Chitinophaga caseinilytica: one gene and its partner. The protein of the gene in region 2 interacts with the protein of the main gene of each other region in a pairwise test. Links are inferred from orthologs where the notes say so. Each region holds a gene or a part of one and is shown on either strand. Other genes may lie near its edges. The genes, in order: WJU22_RS03660 and priA.

Region 1 (8,379 bases), 1.7 Mb from region 2 along the record:
TTTCGCCCTCCTGGCGCGGGCCGGAGAAGACGGAGTTGTAGGAAGTGATCTGCTGGCCCGTGCCGTAGGTGGCGAGCAGCGGCCAGAAAAGCGCGAGATCGTTGATGGAAGGCAGCACTTTTTCGATCCCGATGAGCGCGATGTGGGTTTTCGGGAAGGAAGTCGTCAGCCTGGCATTGCCTTCGTTCTCCGTAACGGCGATACCGCCGATGTCGGCGATGACGAAGTTGGCGCCGGTGATGCCCACTTCCGCTTCCAGGTACTTCTGGCGGAGCTTGTCGCGGGCTACGAGCGTGAGTTGTTCGGGCGTGAGTGTAGACGGGGTCCCCAGTTTATCGTGGAACAGGTCGGCCACTTGCTGCGCGCTTTTGTGCATGGCCGGTGTTACGATGTGGTAGGGAGGCTCTTCGTCCAGCTGCTGGATGTATTCGCCCAGGTCCGTTTCTACGCTTTCGATATTATGTTCTTGCAGGAAGTCGTTGAGATGGATTTCTTCCGTGGCCATGGATTTACTTTTCACCACGGATTTGCAGTTCTTGGCCTTGCAGATGGCGAGGATCTCTTCCCGCGCCTGTTCCGCCGTTTCGGCCCAGATCACCTTTCCGCCCCTTTTGATGAAATTCATTTCGAATTCCTCCAGGTACTTGTCGAGGTTCTCGATGGCGCGCCATTTCACGTTTTTCGCCCGTTCGCGGGCGGTGGTAAGGTCAGCAAACTGCATCTTGCCGTTCTTGACCGCGGCGTTGTATTTGCCGATGTTGAAATTGATCGTATTGCGGTGGCCGAGATCCGCCGCTTTTACTTCACTTTCGTTGAGAAATGTGCTGGCCGTTTTATTCATGGCTGTAAATATAGTCAAAATGTCTACTGCTGGACCCGTTGCGCAAAGATTGAGCCTATTGTACAGGTCCTTGCAAAGATGCTATCAAAGTTTCATTCTTCTGTGCTGTACTGTCCTGTTGCGATCTGGTCGAGGACGTTGTAAAAATCTTCACCGTACTTTCTGACGAGGGCTTCTTTCAGGAATTTGTAAACCGGTACCTGCAGCTGGTTTCCGAGTTTGCAGGCGGGTTTGCAGATGCTCCATTTGTCGTAGTTGACGGCCTCGAAAGATTCGTATTTGGTGATGCGGATGGGGTAGAGGTGGCAGGAAATGGGTTTCCGGTAATCGGTGGCGCCGGCTTTCCAGGCTTTTTCGATACCGCATCCTACGTGGCCGTTTTCGTCGATATCGGCGTAGGCGCAGATGGCGCCGTTGACGATGGGCGTAACGTGGCCGTGCTCATCGTCCCAGGTATGGAGGCCTGTGGCTTCGATTTCGCGAATGCCTTCTTCGCGGAGGTACGGTTTAATGGAAGGGTATATGCGACGGAGGGTTTCGAGTTCCGGCTCCTCCAGCGGCGCGCCGCAATCGCCCGCTACGCAGCAGGCGCCTTTGCAGGCGTTCAGGTTGCATACAAAATTTTTCTCGACCACATCATCGCTGATGTATTTGTCATCGATCACTATCATCTTGCTCTCAGTTTGGTCTCCATTTCAAGGTGTTCACGAGGTGCCGCATATCTTCTTCCACGAACCGGGTTACCGGTGCCAGGGAGTCCGCATTCGGCTGGGCGTAAAAATACAACGCTCCGCGCAGAAAATGGTTGCTGGAATCCGTCACGAAAAACTGTTTCGCCGAGGCGGCGTTTCCCGCCACTTCGTAAAACAGGCCCGAAACGCCGTTTGGCGTCGTAATGGCTTCTTCTTCAATGGATTCTGCTTTGTAGGTATGCTTGTAGGTGAGTTTGAACGCGTCGTTCACCAGCCTGTTCAGCGAATTTTTTGGGCCTACCTGCTTGTAGCTGAGGTAGATTTTACCGTCGAATTGGGGTATTTCGATATTGATCCACCAGGGATTTTCCGCTTTTTCGTCGAAAAACAGGGTGTCTTTCACGATCCGGGCGTATGTCGGATATTCGAAAGTATATGGGTATCCAGGCTCGTTGAACAGCTGGTAATGCTTTTCGGGAAGGTCGATCTGGAAATAGCCCCTCGGTTTGGGCGTGTGGCCGCGTTGCTGGCAGGCTGCGAAAATCAAGGCGAAAGTCAGGAGCGGGAGGAGGCGTTTCATTCCGTTTCGATGTCTGATTTGATGCTGACCTGTACCTTCTGGATGCGCATTTTGGTGACTTCCAGGATGGTGAAATCGAAGTTGCCGTAGCTGATGACGCTGTTTTCTTCCGGGAATTTGCCGGAAAGCTCCAGGATGAGGCCCCCGATGGAATCGCTTTCGCCTTTTACCTGCTCAAAGGTATCGGGCGCGATGTTCAGGATGCGGCACACGTCGTTCAGCATGGTCTTGCCTTCGAACACATAGGTATGGTCGTTGACTTTATTGTAGTTGAATTCTTCTTCGTCGAACTCGTCTTTGATATCCCCGATCACTTCCTCCATAATGTCTTCCAGGGTCACGATGCCGGAAGTGCCGCCGAATTCGTCTACCACCACGGCAAAATGCATGTGGCGGGTCTGGAATTCGTTGAGCAGGTCTTCGATCAGCTTGTGCTCATGGACGAAAAACGGCTGGCGCATCACTTCGTGCCAGTCGAACGAGTCCCCTTTCCCCAGGTGCTGCAGCAGATCTTTGGTATGGATCACGCCCACGATGGTGTCGAGGTTGTTTTTATATACGGGAAGACGGGAATAATGGAGGTCGGCCACATGTTTGGTGACTTCGCTGAAAGGGAGGTCGAATTCGAGCCCGTTTACATCGAGCCGTGTGCGCATGATCTGTTTCACGGCGATGTTGCCGAATTTGAGGATGCCGCGCACGATGTTTTTCTCTTCCTGCGACGCGCCCGGTTCCACGCTCATTTCGATCACTTCGTCGATCTCGCGGTAGTTGATGGGTTTGGTGTTGCGGTGGAAGAGGCGTGCCTCGATGCTTTCGCTGAGGTTCACGAAGAAATTGCTCACCGGTTCGAGCGTGGCGTGGATGAGATGCACCAGCCAGGCGAAATAGGTGGCGAAGCGCATGTTGTTCTGGGTGGCCCACACGCGCGGGAGGATCTGTCCGAAGAAGAGGAGTACCAGGGTGATGATGGCGATGCGGACCACGAAGGAAACCACGGCCAGCTCCTGGAGCGACTCTACCTGGTAAATGAGGTAATTGGTGATGAAGATGAAGGCGATGTTGAAAAGGATGTTGGCGATCTGGAGGGATGCCAGCAGCGATTTCGGCTTTTCGAGCAGCCGTGTGATGGTGCGGCCGGCATTGTTCTGCCTGGTTTTGAGGACGTTAAGGTCTTTGTAGTTCAATGAAAAGAAGGCAACTTCTGCGCCAGACACGATGAAGGTGAGCAGGAGCAGAATGAAAATGACCAGCAGGAACACGAGGACATTCACATCGGGGGCGGCGGCCGGCGCCGGGTTTTGCAGGAAAACATTCAGTAACGGTAGCATGCTAGCCGAAAAATAAGCCAAGATGATGAGCTTTGGTCAAAAATAAGGGGAAAGTAATTCAGGTCTTGGAGAGGTGAATCGCTTTCCCGCGTGCAAATATAAAGAATGTCCCGATACGGCAAGGAAAAGGAGCGGGCCTTGCCCCGGGGTGGTTTTTCAAAACGGTAGATCGTCGGCTGCCTCGCCCATGGGCGGGATCTCGATGCCGGGGAAACCTTCGCCATGGTGGCCGGGGCCGCTTTGCTGCCCGGTGGAGGAGCCGGACCCGTGGGAAATGGCATGGTCGCCATTGCCGACGTCCATCCGCTTGTCGAGCATCACGAGGTTATCGCCCACCACTTCGGTAGCGAATTTCTTGTTGCCCTCCTTGTCTTCCCAGCTGCGGGTGCGGAGGCGCCCCTCGATATAGACGAGGCTTCCTTTGTGGAGGTATTTCTGGGCCAGCTCTGCCAGGCCCCTCCAGAGCACGACTGTGTGCCATTCTGTCTGGGAAATCAGCTTGCCGGCGCGGTCTTTGAAAGTTTCCGTAGTGGCCAGTGAGAATTTTGCCACTGCTATGTTGCCTTCCAGGAACTGAACATCGGGGTCTCTGCCAAGATTGCCAATCAGGATTACTTTATTAACACCTCTCATAATTGTAGGTTTTAATTCTGTCCTATGTTTAAAAAATCATCTCACGGTCAACCTTATTAAAGTTAATGTTTTTTCTGATCGGGTACACAAAAAATTATCGGCCGAGGGCACGAATATTTTTTATAAGTCGTTATAAATGAATGGTACCGGAGTGCAGCCCGATCGTCATCCTTTCAGGAAATCGACGATGATCTTCGGAAAAGCCAGCAGTTCCAGTTCTGCTGCGCTCACGGCGCGGAAGCCTTCGGGCGGCAATATGGCCTTTTCCGGCCCGATCCGCAGGAAGCGGGCGTGGATGGTTTGATGGGTGAGCTGTTGTTTCCTTTCCGGGAAAGCCTGTTCCACCGTTACGGCGCCGGGGCCTACCAGGGCGCGGAAGGCCGGGGAGGCGAGCAGTTCGGCATCGGAGACGGGCGCCGGGGTCTCGATCATGGGGAACTCGTGGAGGTTTTCCCAGATGTCTTTGCCGGTGCGCTTGCGGACGTACCGCAGTGAGCCTTTGCTTAGCAACAAATAATAGAAATATCTTTTTTTATGCGTAATTTTTTGGATTTTACAGGAACGAGATCTGTTAATCCTTTTTGAAAAGCTACGCATTGGGAGGATAACCGGCAAGATTTGCAGCGTGGAGTCTGTGGTTTGCAGACAACGGCCCCGAAGTCCATGATCGCCTGATTATAAGTGCCGGCCTGTTGCACGGGAAGTACGTCCTGGGCAAGTTGAGTGAAAAGTTTTTTACCCGCGGTGGTATCCGTGGGCGTGTCGATACCGAAGAACCGCGCCAGTACGCGGTACACGTTGCCGTCCAGTACGGCGTGCGGGAGGTTGTACGCGAAAGAAGCGATGGCGGCGGCGGTGTACGCGCCAACGCCTTTCAGTGCGGAGATGCCTTCGTAGGTGCCGGGGAAGCGGCCGTTGAAGTCGCGGGCCACGGTGCGGGCGGCGGCGAGCATGTTTTTACAGCGGGCGTAATAGCCGAGGCCTTGCCAGAGGCGGAAAACTTCCTCGTCGGGCGCGTCGGCGAGCTCGGTGATGGTGGGGTAGGCGGAAATGAAGCGTTCGTAATAGGGGCGGCCCTGTTCCACGCGGGTTTGCTGGAGGATGATCTCGGAGAGCCAGATGCGGTAGGGGTCTTTTTCCTGTTTCCAGGGCATGGACCGGTCGTTCTGCAGCTCATTCCAGGCCAGGATACCCGCGGTAAAAAATTGCTTCATATCGGTCATTTGCACAAAATAATTTATATATGTCGATTGATTTGTATATATTCGCTGTCCCGAAACCTTTGATAGTATTGTGTTGCAATGATTTACGGGTTGGTAAAGAACGCAAATAAACGTATTTTTATAACCTGCTATCTATAATAAAAAATATTAAATTTTATTTGCTTGAAAATAGAGCGATTAAAATTTTTTATTTAACTTTGAAAACAAGTAATCCTCCGCTTCATTATGAGAAAAGCTGATTTGATTAACAACATTGCTGAAAAAACCGGCATCCCGAAAGTAGATGTGTTAGTAACACTCGAAGCCATGTTCAAGGAAGTGAAGGAGGCGTTAGCGAATGGCGAACATATCTACATCCGCGGATTTGGCAGCTTTATTACCAAGAAAAGGGCCGCCAAGATCGGGCGCAACATCAAGAAGAATGTGGCCGTGGAGATCCCCGAGCACTACATTCCGGCGTTTAAACCGTCGAAAGAATTTGTTGCAGAGGTAAAGAAGCTTAAAAGTTCATAGATTTGCATCCTAATATTGGAATAGGGTGCAAAGAAATCAACTATTGCTGATTGGCCTCGGCGTTGCCGCAGTTATCGCTTTGTTCGCGTTCGGCCGAATTTCGCCGAAGGTGCATGATCACGACCATGCCGCTACCGGCATGGCTATGCCACAAGGAAATGCCGCTAAAGCAGCGGATTTCAAGGACTTATTGCAGAAGGCCAAGGAACGAGTTCCTGCCGAAAGGCTGGGAGAGATCTCCCGGCTGGAAAATGCTGTAGTGCGCGGAGACGTGCAGACGCAGCAAATCAATGCCTACCGCCAGCTTTACCTCCTCTGGGACGGCCTCAACGAGGCGCCCATCGCCGCACATTATGCCGGAGAAGCAGCCAAGTTGGAAAATTCCGGAAAAAACCTCACCTTTGCAGCCAATTTATTTTTGGAGCACCTTTCACACACCCAGGACCCTGCGGTGAAATTGTGGGAAGTTTCATCCGCGCTTGAATTGCTCGACCGGGCCATCGCCCTGGAACCCGGCAATGATACGCTGAAACTGAGAAAAGGAGCCCTCATCGTGGATTATACCGGCGAGCCCATGAAAGGCATCGGCATCCTCCGCGAAGTGGCAGAAAAGAACCCGGATTTCCTGGACGCTCAGCTCACCCTGGCAAATTTCTCCATCAAATCCGGCCAGTTCGATAAGGCGATCGAAAGAATGGACAAAGTCCTCGAACGCACGCCCAACGAACCCAAAGCGCTTTTCCTCCAGGCTGTGGCCTACCAGAGCAAAGGGGAAAACGAAAAAGCGGTAGACCTGCTCCGGCAGTGCCGCAAAATGATCAAAGACCCCGCTTTGGCGGCCGAGATCGACGAATACATAAAAAGTATTAAATAGTATTTTATAAAACATTAAAAAAATTACAAGCGTATGCCCTGCGGAAAGAAAAGAAAGAGACATAAAATCGCAACCCACAAGCGTAAGAAAAGACTGAGAAAGAACCGCCACAAGAAAGGCAAGAAATAATTCTCCTGTTTCCCCGCCATTTATACTAAGCATATAGATAGCCGGAGGGGCTGCGCGATAAATTTTTTAATGCAATCCTGCATGATGTTAGCATTAATCATTAAATTGCTAGTGTCATGCAGGTTGTTTTCGTAGTCAGCCCCGCAGACACCACGGATACCTGTATATCACTGAACCCTTTGCAATCCCCTCTCGACGACGTGTAAGCCGCCAGACCACCGGCTACAACCGGGAATGCTGTACCCCCTTGTCAACCCACAGAGCACCGAGAGGGTGGCATAAAGTGAAAGTATTTATGGATAAAATTTTGACGCTTGAATAAGGAATTGATTATAAATGCAGCACCGTCTGGTGTTGAAATTGCATTGCTGGAAGATAAGAAGTTGGTAGAGCTGCATCACGAAAGCGGCAATCCTAATTTTGCAGTGGGGGACCTTTATTTAGGCAAAGTAAAAAAACTCATCCCAGGCCTGAACGCGGCTTTCGTGGACGTAGGGTTCGAAAAGGACGCCTTCCTCCATTACACCGACCTTAGCCCGTACATCCGCTCCATCCTGAAGTTCACCAACCAGGCCATCTCCGATAAATCCGGCGCTTTCGACTTCGGCAAATTCAAAAATGAGCCCGAAATCATCAAAACCGGTAAAATAACGGAAGTCCTCGGCGGAAAACCCAACATCCTCGTCCAGATCCTCAAGGAGCCCATTTCATCAAAAGGCCCGCGCCTCAGCTGCGAAATCTCCCTCCCGGGAAGGTTCATCGTCATCACCCCGTTCAACAATATCGTGGCCGTCTCCAAAAAGATCCACTCCTCCGAAGAACGGAAAAGGCTCCAGAAGATCGTCGAAGCCATCAAACCGCCCAATTTTGGCGTCATCGTCCGCACCGCCGCCGAAGGCAAGAAAACCGCCGAGCTCCACGAAGACCTCACCACCCTGGTAAACACCTGGCACACCATCCAGGAAAACCTCCGGAACGGTCAGGCCCCGCAGAAAATCCTCAGCGAACAAACCAAAACCACCAGCATCCTCCGCGATCTGCTGAACGAATCCTTCAACAGGATCGTCATCAACGATAAAAATATTTACACCGACACAAAAACGTATATCCAGAAGATAGCGCCCGAAAAGCAGGACATCGTCACCTACTACCACAACGGCGCCCCCATCTTCGACCACTTCGGCGTCACCCGGCAGGTAAAAGCCTCCTTCGGCAAAACCGTCAACCTCGACTCCGGCGTGTATCTCATCATCGAAGCCACGGAAGCCCTCCACGTCATCGACGTCAACTCGGGCTACAAAAGCTCCAGCAACAACCAGGAACAAAACGCCCTCGCGTCTAACCTGGAAGCCGCAGCGGAAATCGCCCGGCAGCTGCGCCTCCGCGACCTCGGCGGCATCATCATCATCGATTTCATCGATATGAAACTGCCGGAGAACAAAAAGAACGTATACGAAGCCATGGAGAAATTCATGGCGACAGACAGGGCCAAACACACCATTTTGCCCATCTCCAAGTTCGGGCTCATGCAAATCACCCGCCAGCGGGTGAAACCGGAAATCA
Region 2 (8,691 bases):
GATGGCGTGCGGGAGCCGGTCTATAATGAAGACACGATGGAAACGAATATGCCGGGTATTTACCTGGCCGGTGTGGTTTGCGGGGGCATGAACACGCATGTCTGGTTCATCGAGAATTCCCGTGAACATGCAGACAAGATCATCCGCCACATTGCCTCGAAAAACTAAACGATATTGACTTCCCTTTCGAGCACGACGCCGAATTTCTCTTTCACGCTGTCCACGATTTTCCAGGACAGTTCCACGATCTGCTCGCCTTCCGCGCGGCCGTAGTTAACGAGCACCAGCGCCTGCCGTTCATGCACGCCGGCATCGCCGTCGCGGTAACCTTTCCAGCCCGCCTGTTCGATGAGCCAGCCTGCGGCCAGTTTGAAATGCCCGTTGGGCAAGGGGTACGCAACGATGTTGGGGAACGCGAGCTTAAGGGATTCGTAGGTTTCGGCGGTCACTTCCGGGTTTTTGAAGAAGCTGCCGGCGTTGCCGATCTCCGCGGGATTGGGGAGCTTGGAAGAACGGATATTGATGACGGCCTGGCTGATGGCGCGGATGGATAATTCCTTCACGCCCATGCGCTCCAGCTCTTGCTCGATGGCGCCGTAACTGGTATTAAAAGTGGGATGTTTGGACAGGCGGTACGTGACATGGAGGATGGCGAACTGCTCTTTGTACCGGTGCTTGAAAACGCTTTCGCGGTACCCGAATTCACAGGCCTCTTTATTGAACACATGCACTTCGCGGTCCTGCAAATGGAACGCTTCCAGCTGCTCGAACGTATCCTTGATTTCTACCCCATACGCGCCGATGTTCTGCATGGGGCTCGCGCCAACGTTACCGGGGATGAGGGACAGGTTTTCCAGTCCACCGAGCCCTTTGGCTATGCAATCCTGAACAAACTGGTGCCAGTTCTCGCCGGCACCGGCCTGCACGTACACATGCTCATCATTTTCCCTTACGGATTGGATGCCTTTGATCTCGTTCTTCAGCACGATGCCGTCGAAATCTTTCGTGAGCAGGATGTTGCTGCCGCCGCCGAGGATGATCCTGGGCATGGTGGCCCATTTCGGGTCGAGCAATAGCGTTTCCAGCTGCTCGCGCGAGTGGAAAGCCGCGAAATACCGTGCGGTGGCGTCTATGCCGAATGTATTGTAAGGCCGGAGCGAAACATTTTCAGATACCCTCATATGCAAGTGTTCAAATATCCTATCTTTAATAACGGAACAAATATAATCAACATTCATATGCCGGGAACAGCAATTGTGATCGGGGCCACGGGGCTCGTAGGCTCGCTGCTGGTGCAGGACCTGCTGGAAAACAGTGGTTATGAGAAAGTGAAAGCCCTCGTCCGCAAGCCCCTCCCCTTCCGCGACGGGAAGCTGGAACAGATCGTGGTGGATTTCACGGACGAAGCCGCCCTTCAATCCGTGCTCCACGGCGATGTATTGTTCTGTTGCATCGGCACCACCATCAAAAAAGCCGGCAGCGAAGAAGCCTTCATCGCGGTCGATTACGCGATCCCCGTGCGTTGCGGCACCATCGCCCGGAAAAACGGCATCCGCCAGTTCCATCTTGTTTCCTCGATCGGCGCGCAGGCATCCTCCAAAAACTTCTACCTCCGCACCAAAGGCCGTACAGAAGCCGCTTTGCGGGCGCTCGAATTCCCGGCCATGTTCATCTATCAACCCAGTTTCCTCATCGGCAACCGTAAGGAAATGCGCTTCGGGGAACAGGTAGCCCTGTGGGTAATGCCGGTTTTCGGCTGCCTGCTGCGCGGCAGATGGGCCAAATACCGCCCTGCCAAAGCGGAAGATGTCGCTAAAAAAATGCGGGAATTATCTGAAAAAGGGGAACCGGGCGTGCATTATGTGCTTTTCCATCAAGCCAAAACTACACACAATCCACATCCGGGAGAATGATGACCGACCGGAACTGCTTCTCGATCGTCAATTGTAAAAACATTTCTTTCGCCAGCTGTTTGATCTGGGAGATCTTCTTGCTGTCTTTCGGTAATTTGATGAGCATTTCCTGCAGGTAAAACCCTCTCACCCGGCTTACCAGCGGCGCCGCCAGCCCCACGAGCTGATGCCCCAGGTGCGGTTTCAGCCAGTTGCCGAGCACCATGGCGGCCTGTTCCACCGTTTGCTGCTGTTTATGCTTGAGCGTGATCTTCATGAGCCGGTAAAACGGCGGATAACCGAACTGTTCCCGCTCCGCGATCTCGCTTTCGTACATTTTCCGGTAGTTATGCTCCACCACGAACTGCAGGATCGGATGCCGCGTATTGCTGGCCTGTACGATCACCTTGCCCTTCCCGTCGCGCCGGCCGCTGCGCCCGCTCACCTGCTCCATCAGCTGGAAAGCGCGCTCGTTCACCCGGAAATCGGGATAGCTGAGCAAACTGTCTGCACTGAGGATGCCGACGAGGTTCACGTTCTCGAAATCGAGCCCTTTCACCACCATCTGCGTACCCACGAGAATGTCGATCTCGCGCTGCTCCAGCGACTGGATCATCTTGTTATGACTGTCTTTGCTCCGGATGGCGTCGAGGTCCATCCGCGCGATGCGCGCCTCGGGAAACAGCGCCTGCAGGTCTTCTTCGATCTTTTCGGTACCGAAGTTCTTCGGGAACAGGGTCTGGCTGCCGCAAGCCCCGCAAACGTATATGTAAGGATAACGCGTGCCGCAATAGTGGCAGCTGAGTTTGTCCTGATGTTTGTGATAAGTGAGGGAAACATCGCATTGTTTGCAGTTGGGTATCCATCCGCAGGTGGTGCAAAGCAGGAACGGCGCGTATCCGCGGCGGTTCTGGAAAAGGATCACCTGTTTCTTGTCTGCGAGCGATTGGGTGATCTGCTTCCGGAGCACCGACGAGAAGTTGTTCACCACTTCCTTCAGGGCGGTTTCCTTTTTCATGTCCACGATCTCGATGTCGGGCATATCGATGCCGCCGAACCGTTCACCCAGCTCCACCAGGGCGTATTTGCCCTGTTTGGCGTTATAATAGCTTTCGAGCGCGGGCGTGGCAGAACCGAGCAGTACTTTGGCTTTGAAAAGACTGGCGTAGTAAATGGCTGCATCGCGGGCGTGATAGCGCGGCGCGGGCTCGTGCTGCTTGAAGGAAGCGTCGTGCTCTTCGTCGAGGATGATGAGGCCGAGGTCGCGGAAAGGCAGCAGCAGGCTGGACCGGGCGCCCAGCACGATGCGGATTTCGCCGCTTTTTACCTTGTTCCAGATTTCCACGCGCTCGTTGTTGGAGAAGCGGGAATGGTAAATACCGATCTGTCCGGCGAAGTGCTTCTGCAACCGCCGGATGATCTGGGCCGTCAGCGCGATTTCCGGGAGCAGGTAGAGCACTTGTTTCCCGTTGGCCAGCGCGGCTTCGATGAGTTTGACGTAAATCTGGGTCTTTCCGCTGGATGTGACCCCATGCAGCAGGGCCACCTGTTTATCCTGGAAGCCCGTCCGGATTTCGGCCAGGGCTTTTTCCTGGGCGGGACTGAGGTCGAAATCGAGCTGCGTTTCCATTTTGCCGAGCGGTACGCGGTCTACCTGCCGTTTTTCCACCTGCAGGATGCCTTTGTCTACCAGGCCTTTGAGCTGGGCAGCCGAAGCGCCTGATTTCTTGAGCAGTTCGCTTTGCAGTACGGCGCCCTGGGTGCGCACGAGGTGGAGATACGCCAGCAGGAGCTCCAGCTGTTTGGGGGCACGGCTCAGCTCGTCGAACAGCGGGGCCATGGCTTCATCGCTTTCGAGGGCGGGGTTCAGGAGCACATAATTCTCGAGTTTCGCCTTATAGGATTCCTTCAGTTCTTCGTAGACGAGGCATACCCGTTTTTCGATGAGCTGTTTGATGAGGGAATAGACGTCGGAGCGGTCGAGGATGAGCTGTACTTCGCCGATGCGCAGTTCCTTGCGGATCTGGAGCGCCTCGGCGATGAGGTATTCGTGGTCGGAAAGGGCCGTGAAATCGTCGCCGAAGGCGTCGTTATACAGCAGCACCGTTTCGCTGGAAAGTTTGAGGTGAGCGGGGAGCGCGGCGTTGAGCACGTCTCCTTCGTTGCACATATAATATTGCGCGATCCATTCCCAGAAGGCGAGCTGCGTGGGGTATACCACGGGCTCTTTGTCGAGCACGTCGAGGATGGGCTTGGTTTTGTAATTGGAAGGCGGCAGGTCGTGGATGCGCTTCACGATGCCGGCGTACCTTTTTTGCTTACCGAGCTGAACGGCCACGCGGGACCCCGGTTGGATGGAGGATTCCATTTCCGGCGGAACGGCGTAGGTATAGTTCCGCGGCAGGGCTAAGGGCAATATGACGTCGGCGTATTTCATGCAGGCTGGAGCGCCGGATATACTCTGTATTTGCGCAGTTCGGCGTCCATCATTTCATATACCTGCTGGCGGAGCTTGGGAACATCCTCGATGGTGAGCCCTTTCACGGACACCGGTTCCATGAATATCACGCGGCATTTGCCGGGGTTGAGGCTCATGGGGTTCAGGTCTTCGAGGCGGGCGCGGCAATCCACGTACACTACGGGCCGGATGTCGGTCTGCGTTTCTATCGCGATGCGGAAAGCACCCTGGTGGAAAGGCAACAGGGGCTGGGTAGAGTTGTTGGTAGTGCCTTCGGGGAAGATGAGGAGGCTCACTTTGTGCTGGAGCATGAACATCATGTCGCGAACCGACTGCACCCGGCCACGGGCGCTGGAGCGGTCTACCGGTACTACGGAACGGCTGTAGATCATGCCGAACAGGGGTACTTTGGAAAGCTCACTTTTACCGAGGGGGCGGAACGGGAGGGGCATTACCTTCACGGCGAGGGCAGCATCGAGGTAGCTGGCGTGGTTGGCCAGGTAGATGCAGGGCTCCTTGGTGCGGGGGGAATGCCATCTGCGGGTAACGAATATGCCCACGGCGGGGAACCAGACATGGGCCCAGAAACGGAGGAAGTAGAACACAAGGTTCCCGCCCTTCACTTTTCCCAGGAAAGACACGGCCACGATGGGCAGCAGGATCACGAGCATGATCGCCAGCCAGATCACCCCGGCGTAAACGACATAGACGCCCTTGAGAACTTTCGAAATAACGCGCATAAAACCGGCAAGTTACTGCATCCGGCGCAGCTTTTCAAGGGCGGGAAACACATATCGGGATTTTGACATATCAATGGACGGAAAAACGCCCGGAAATCGTACCTTTGCCATCCTTATGACAGGTCAAAAATCAGTAGCATTTCACACGCTCGGCTGCAAGCTGAACTTTTCCGAAACTTCCACCATCGGGCGGATGATGGAAAAGGACGGCTTTGTGCGGAAGGAATTTGACGACACGGCAGACGTGTACGTGATCAACACCTGTTCCGTGACAGACAATGCCGACAAAGAATGCCGGCAGATCGTGCGCCGCATCCAGCGCCGCGCGCCCGGCAGCATGGTAGTCATCACCGGCTGCTATGCCCAGCTCAAACCGAAGGAAATCGCCCAAATCCCGGGGGTAGACCTCGTGCTCGGCGCCGCCGAAAAATTCAATATCGCAGATCATATCCGCGAGCTTACCAAGGGCGACAATGGCGCCAAGGTCTGCTCCTGCGACATTGAGGACGTCAACACCTTCCACTCCAGCTATTCCATCAACGACCGTACCCGTACCTTCCTCAAGGTGCAGGACGGCTGCGATTATACCTGTTCTTTCTGCACCATCCCCATGGCGCGGGGCATCAGCCGCAGCGACTCCATCGCCGGGGTGCTGAACAACGCCCGCGAACTGGCGGCCGGCGGCGTGAAAGAGATCGTGCTCACCGGCGTAAACCTGGGCGACTTCGGCAAAGGGTTCGAAGGCGGCAAGAAGCGCGAAGAATCGTTTTACGAGCTCATCCAGCAGCTGGATGCCGTGGAAGGCATCGAACGGTACAGGATCTCGAGCATCGAACCGAATTTGCTGACCGACGAGATCATCGATTTCGTGGCGCAAAGCCAGAAGTTCATGCCGCACTTCCATGTTCCCCTGCAAAGCGGCAGCAACGATATCCTCGCCCTGATGCGCCGCCGCTACCGCCGCGAGCTGTATGCCGAAAAAGTAGCGCGGATCAAGGAGAAAATACCGCATTGCGCGATCGGTGTAGACGTGATCGTGGGCTTCCCTTCCGAAAGCGACGACCACTTCCTCGAAACCTACGATTTCCTCCATAGCCTCGACGTGTCGTACCTCCACGTGTTCACCTACAGCGAGCGCGACAATACCCACGCCCTCACCATTTCGCCGGTGGTGCCGGTGAACGTTCGCCAGGAGCGCAACAAAGCCCTGCGCAACCTGAGCCACAAGAAAATGTCGTACTTCACCGAACAGCACATCGGGCAAACGCGCCCCGTGCTTTTCGAATCGCACGGGAAAGACGGGATGATGGAAGGCTATACCGATAACTACATCAAAATCTCGACGCCTTTCCGTGAAGAATGGAGCAATAAAATCGTGGATTGGGCACTTCGTTAAAAAAATCTGAAAAAAAATTTGGCGGAATTCAAAAAGATTCTACCTTTGCAATCCCAACGAACGAAAAGCGTTCACAAAAAAGGGAGCTTAGCTCAGCTGGTTCAGAGCATCTGCCTTACAAGCAGAGGGTCGACGGTTCGAATCCGCCAGCTCCCACAGAAAGCCTCGCAATTTGCGGGGCTTTTTTATTCCGGGTTATTCCATCCCACGCTGCCTTTCCAGCATCCGCAACTGTCAACCCACTGTCAACCCGTCCGGATTGGCGGAACGGCGGCCCCAACTGAAAATCAGCAGCAATAAATTACATCAATGCTTATGAAGAAATTGCTAAAAATCATCAAGATCATCACCATCTCCATCATCGGTATCATCGCGGCCGTCTTTCTTTATCTCTACGTCGACAGCAAGCTTTTTATCGGGTTCAAGGATAACGATAACATCGACTACCTCACGAAACAGCATGTCCCCGCAGGCGATTCCATCAACGGAAAATTATTCGACGACGCGTTTTACGGTTCGAAGGTTTTCCTCATGGGAGAAATCCACGGGTATGCCGACAATCAAAAGCTGGACAAAGCCATGCTGCTGTTCCTCCATAAAAATGCCGGCGTGAAATATTACATCGCGGAAATGGATAGCACCACCGCGAACAAATTCAATGCCTTCCTCGGCAGCAACCCGAAAAACGAAGCGATCCTCCACGAAGCGGTTTCCGATATCCGCAAAAGGATCCCGCAACAATCCAGCCGCGAGCTGTTCGAAAAATGGATGGCCATCCACGATTATAACAGCCAACAGCCTGATTCCTTAAAGATCACCGTCATCGGCATCGATAAAGGTTTCGACGACAAAGACGCCACCATCACAAGAGACTCCGCCATGATGCTCAATTTTGCGCATGCCGTAGCGGAACGTCACCTGGAAAATGAAAAATTCTACGGCTTCTTCGGTTTCTTCCATGTGCTGCAAAATACCATCGCGCCGGGCAAGCATCCGTTCGCCGAAAAGCTGAAAGCCGCCGGGATCCGGACTACGAGCTTCGTCAGCTATACGCTCGACAGCGACATGTACCTTCCCAAAAACCCGCAATTCCCCACCCCTGCCGACGAAAAAGTTGATTGGGTAAATGCCGACGGCCCATTGATGCTGGTGAAAGGTATCCAGGATTTAAAAGCACTCACCCAACCCCATTCCATCACGCTTTTCAGGATCGACGGGGCGCAGTCTCCCTATGCAAAATCGCAGCACCTGATGAAGGTGAAGGCGCGGATGTTCGGGGAAAACTTCATGCCCGTCGAAGGTGCGGTTACGACGGATTATTTCCAGTACGTTTTCCTGCTGAGGAATTCCGGGGCGCTGACCAAACTTCCATAAAAAACGTCCCGCGAGCGGGACGTTCCAATATTTATATGTTTTTTAGCGGAAATATTCCAGATACGAATGAATCCTGCAAAAATCAATAAATGGCTCACATGGCTGGCGATATTATCGATGACATTTTTCATCGTCACCCTACTGCACATTTATAAAACGATCACATTACCGTTCGATTTGCTGGGGCCATTCATGGTCTGGTTCGTCTGTAATTTATTGTTTTGTATCACCGGTGCTGTGTTAACTTATTCCCTGAAGGAGCGGCAGCTGCCATACAAAATTACGGCCTGGCTGACTGCTTATTTCTTCCTGCCCGTGTTGCTATGCCTCCTGCTGTTTTTGATTGTGAGCTCATTGCATTAAAAAAAACGTCCCGCGAGCGGGACGTTCTGGTACTTGTCGTTTTTTAGCAGAATATTAAAAAATGAAGGAGGTTACCTGATGGTAAAATCTTTCGAGCCCGGCGCCGCCAGTACGTACTGGAAGTGGAAGAACGGGCGCGCAGTGGCGGTTTCCGGTTCTGCCGGCGCATCTTTGTACATGCTCGTGATTTTCAGTTTGGCGTAGTTGCCGCTGGCGGTGCGGACGATGATCGTACGGTCTGGGCGGGCCCAAACGGTGTGTTTCTGCGTGGTGGCGCTATTGCCGCCGATGCCTTTGGTGGCGCGCAGCGTGCCTGCGAAATCGTACACGCACCAGCCGGTGGTGGTGCCGAAGAAGCCCGCGGTATCGAGACCTACGCCGGTTGAAGTGGTGATGAAGACGGCTCCGTCGGGGACGCGGGTCACCTGGTCGAAGGGTTTATCGATGATCAGCACGCCTCCTTTGCCC

What was found.
Region 1: the proteins of priA (region 2) and WJU22_RS03660 interact in binary tests that used the Escherichia coli proteins (3 or more experiments, as listed by UniProt). The link is inferred for Chitinophaga caseinilytica from one-to-one orthologs.

What each region holds. Positions count from the first base shown.
Region 1 is NZ_CP150096.1:850,821-859,199, reverse strand. What follows is about bases 2,340-5,149. They hold WJU22_RS03660 (single-stranded DNA-binding protein), read right to left. Parts: upstream 4,078-5,149; coding sequence 3,601-4,077; downstream 2,340-3,600. Other genes in these bases: WJU22_RS03650 (A/G-specific adenine glycosylase), read right to left, coding at 4,581-5,149; WJU22_RS03655 (NUDIX domain-containing protein), read right to left, coding at 4,243-4,590; gldE (gliding motility-associated protein GldE), read right to left, coding at 2,340-3,444. Also shown: WJU22_RS03680 (LutB/LldF family L-lactate oxidation iron-sulfur protein), read right to left, coding at 1-841; WJU22_RS03675 (DUF3109 family protein), read right to left, coding at 934-1,512; gliding motility lipoprotein GldD, read right to left, coding at 1,520-2,113; more of gldE, read right to left, coding at 2,110-2,339; more of WJU22_RS03650, read right to left, coding at 5,150-5,291; WJU22_RS03645 (HU family DNA-binding protein), read left to right, coding at 5,526-5,813; WJU22_RS03640 (tetratricopeptide repeat protein), read left to right, coding at 5,839-6,687; WJU22_RS03635 (Rne/Rng family ribonuclease), read left to right, coding at 7,131-8,379. UniProt on the Escherichia coli protein: Plays an important role in DNA replication, recombination and repair. Binds to ssDNA and to an array of partner proteins to recruit them to their sites of action during DNA metabolism. Acts as a sliding platform that migrates on DNA via reptation.
Region 2 is NZ_CP150096.1:2,579,659-2,588,349, reverse strand. The notes cover bases 1,608-4,729. They hold priA (replication restart helicase PriA), read right to left. Parts: upstream 4,330-4,729; coding sequence 1,885-4,329; downstream 1,608-1,884. Other genes in these bases: WJU22_RS10825 (lysophospholipid acyltransferase family protein), read right to left, coding at 4,326-4,729; WJU22_RS10835 (NAD(P)H-binding protein), read left to right, coding at 1,608-1,913. Outside these bases: WJU22_RS10845 (YpdA family putative bacillithiol disulfide reductase), read left to right, coding at 1-168; murB (UDP-N-acetylmuramate dehydrogenase), read right to left, coding at 165-1,181; more of WJU22_RS10835, read left to right, coding at 1,239-1,607; more of WJU22_RS10825, read right to left, coding at 4,730-5,090; tRNA (N(6)-L-threonylcarbamoyladenosine(37)-C(2))-methylthiotransferase MtaB, read left to right, coding at 5,206-6,486; WJU22_RS10810 (hypothetical protein), read left to right, coding at 6,802-7,860; WJU22_RS10805 (hypothetical protein), read left to right, coding at 7,927-8,223; WJU22_RS10800 (HmuY family protein), read right to left, coding at 8,295-8,691.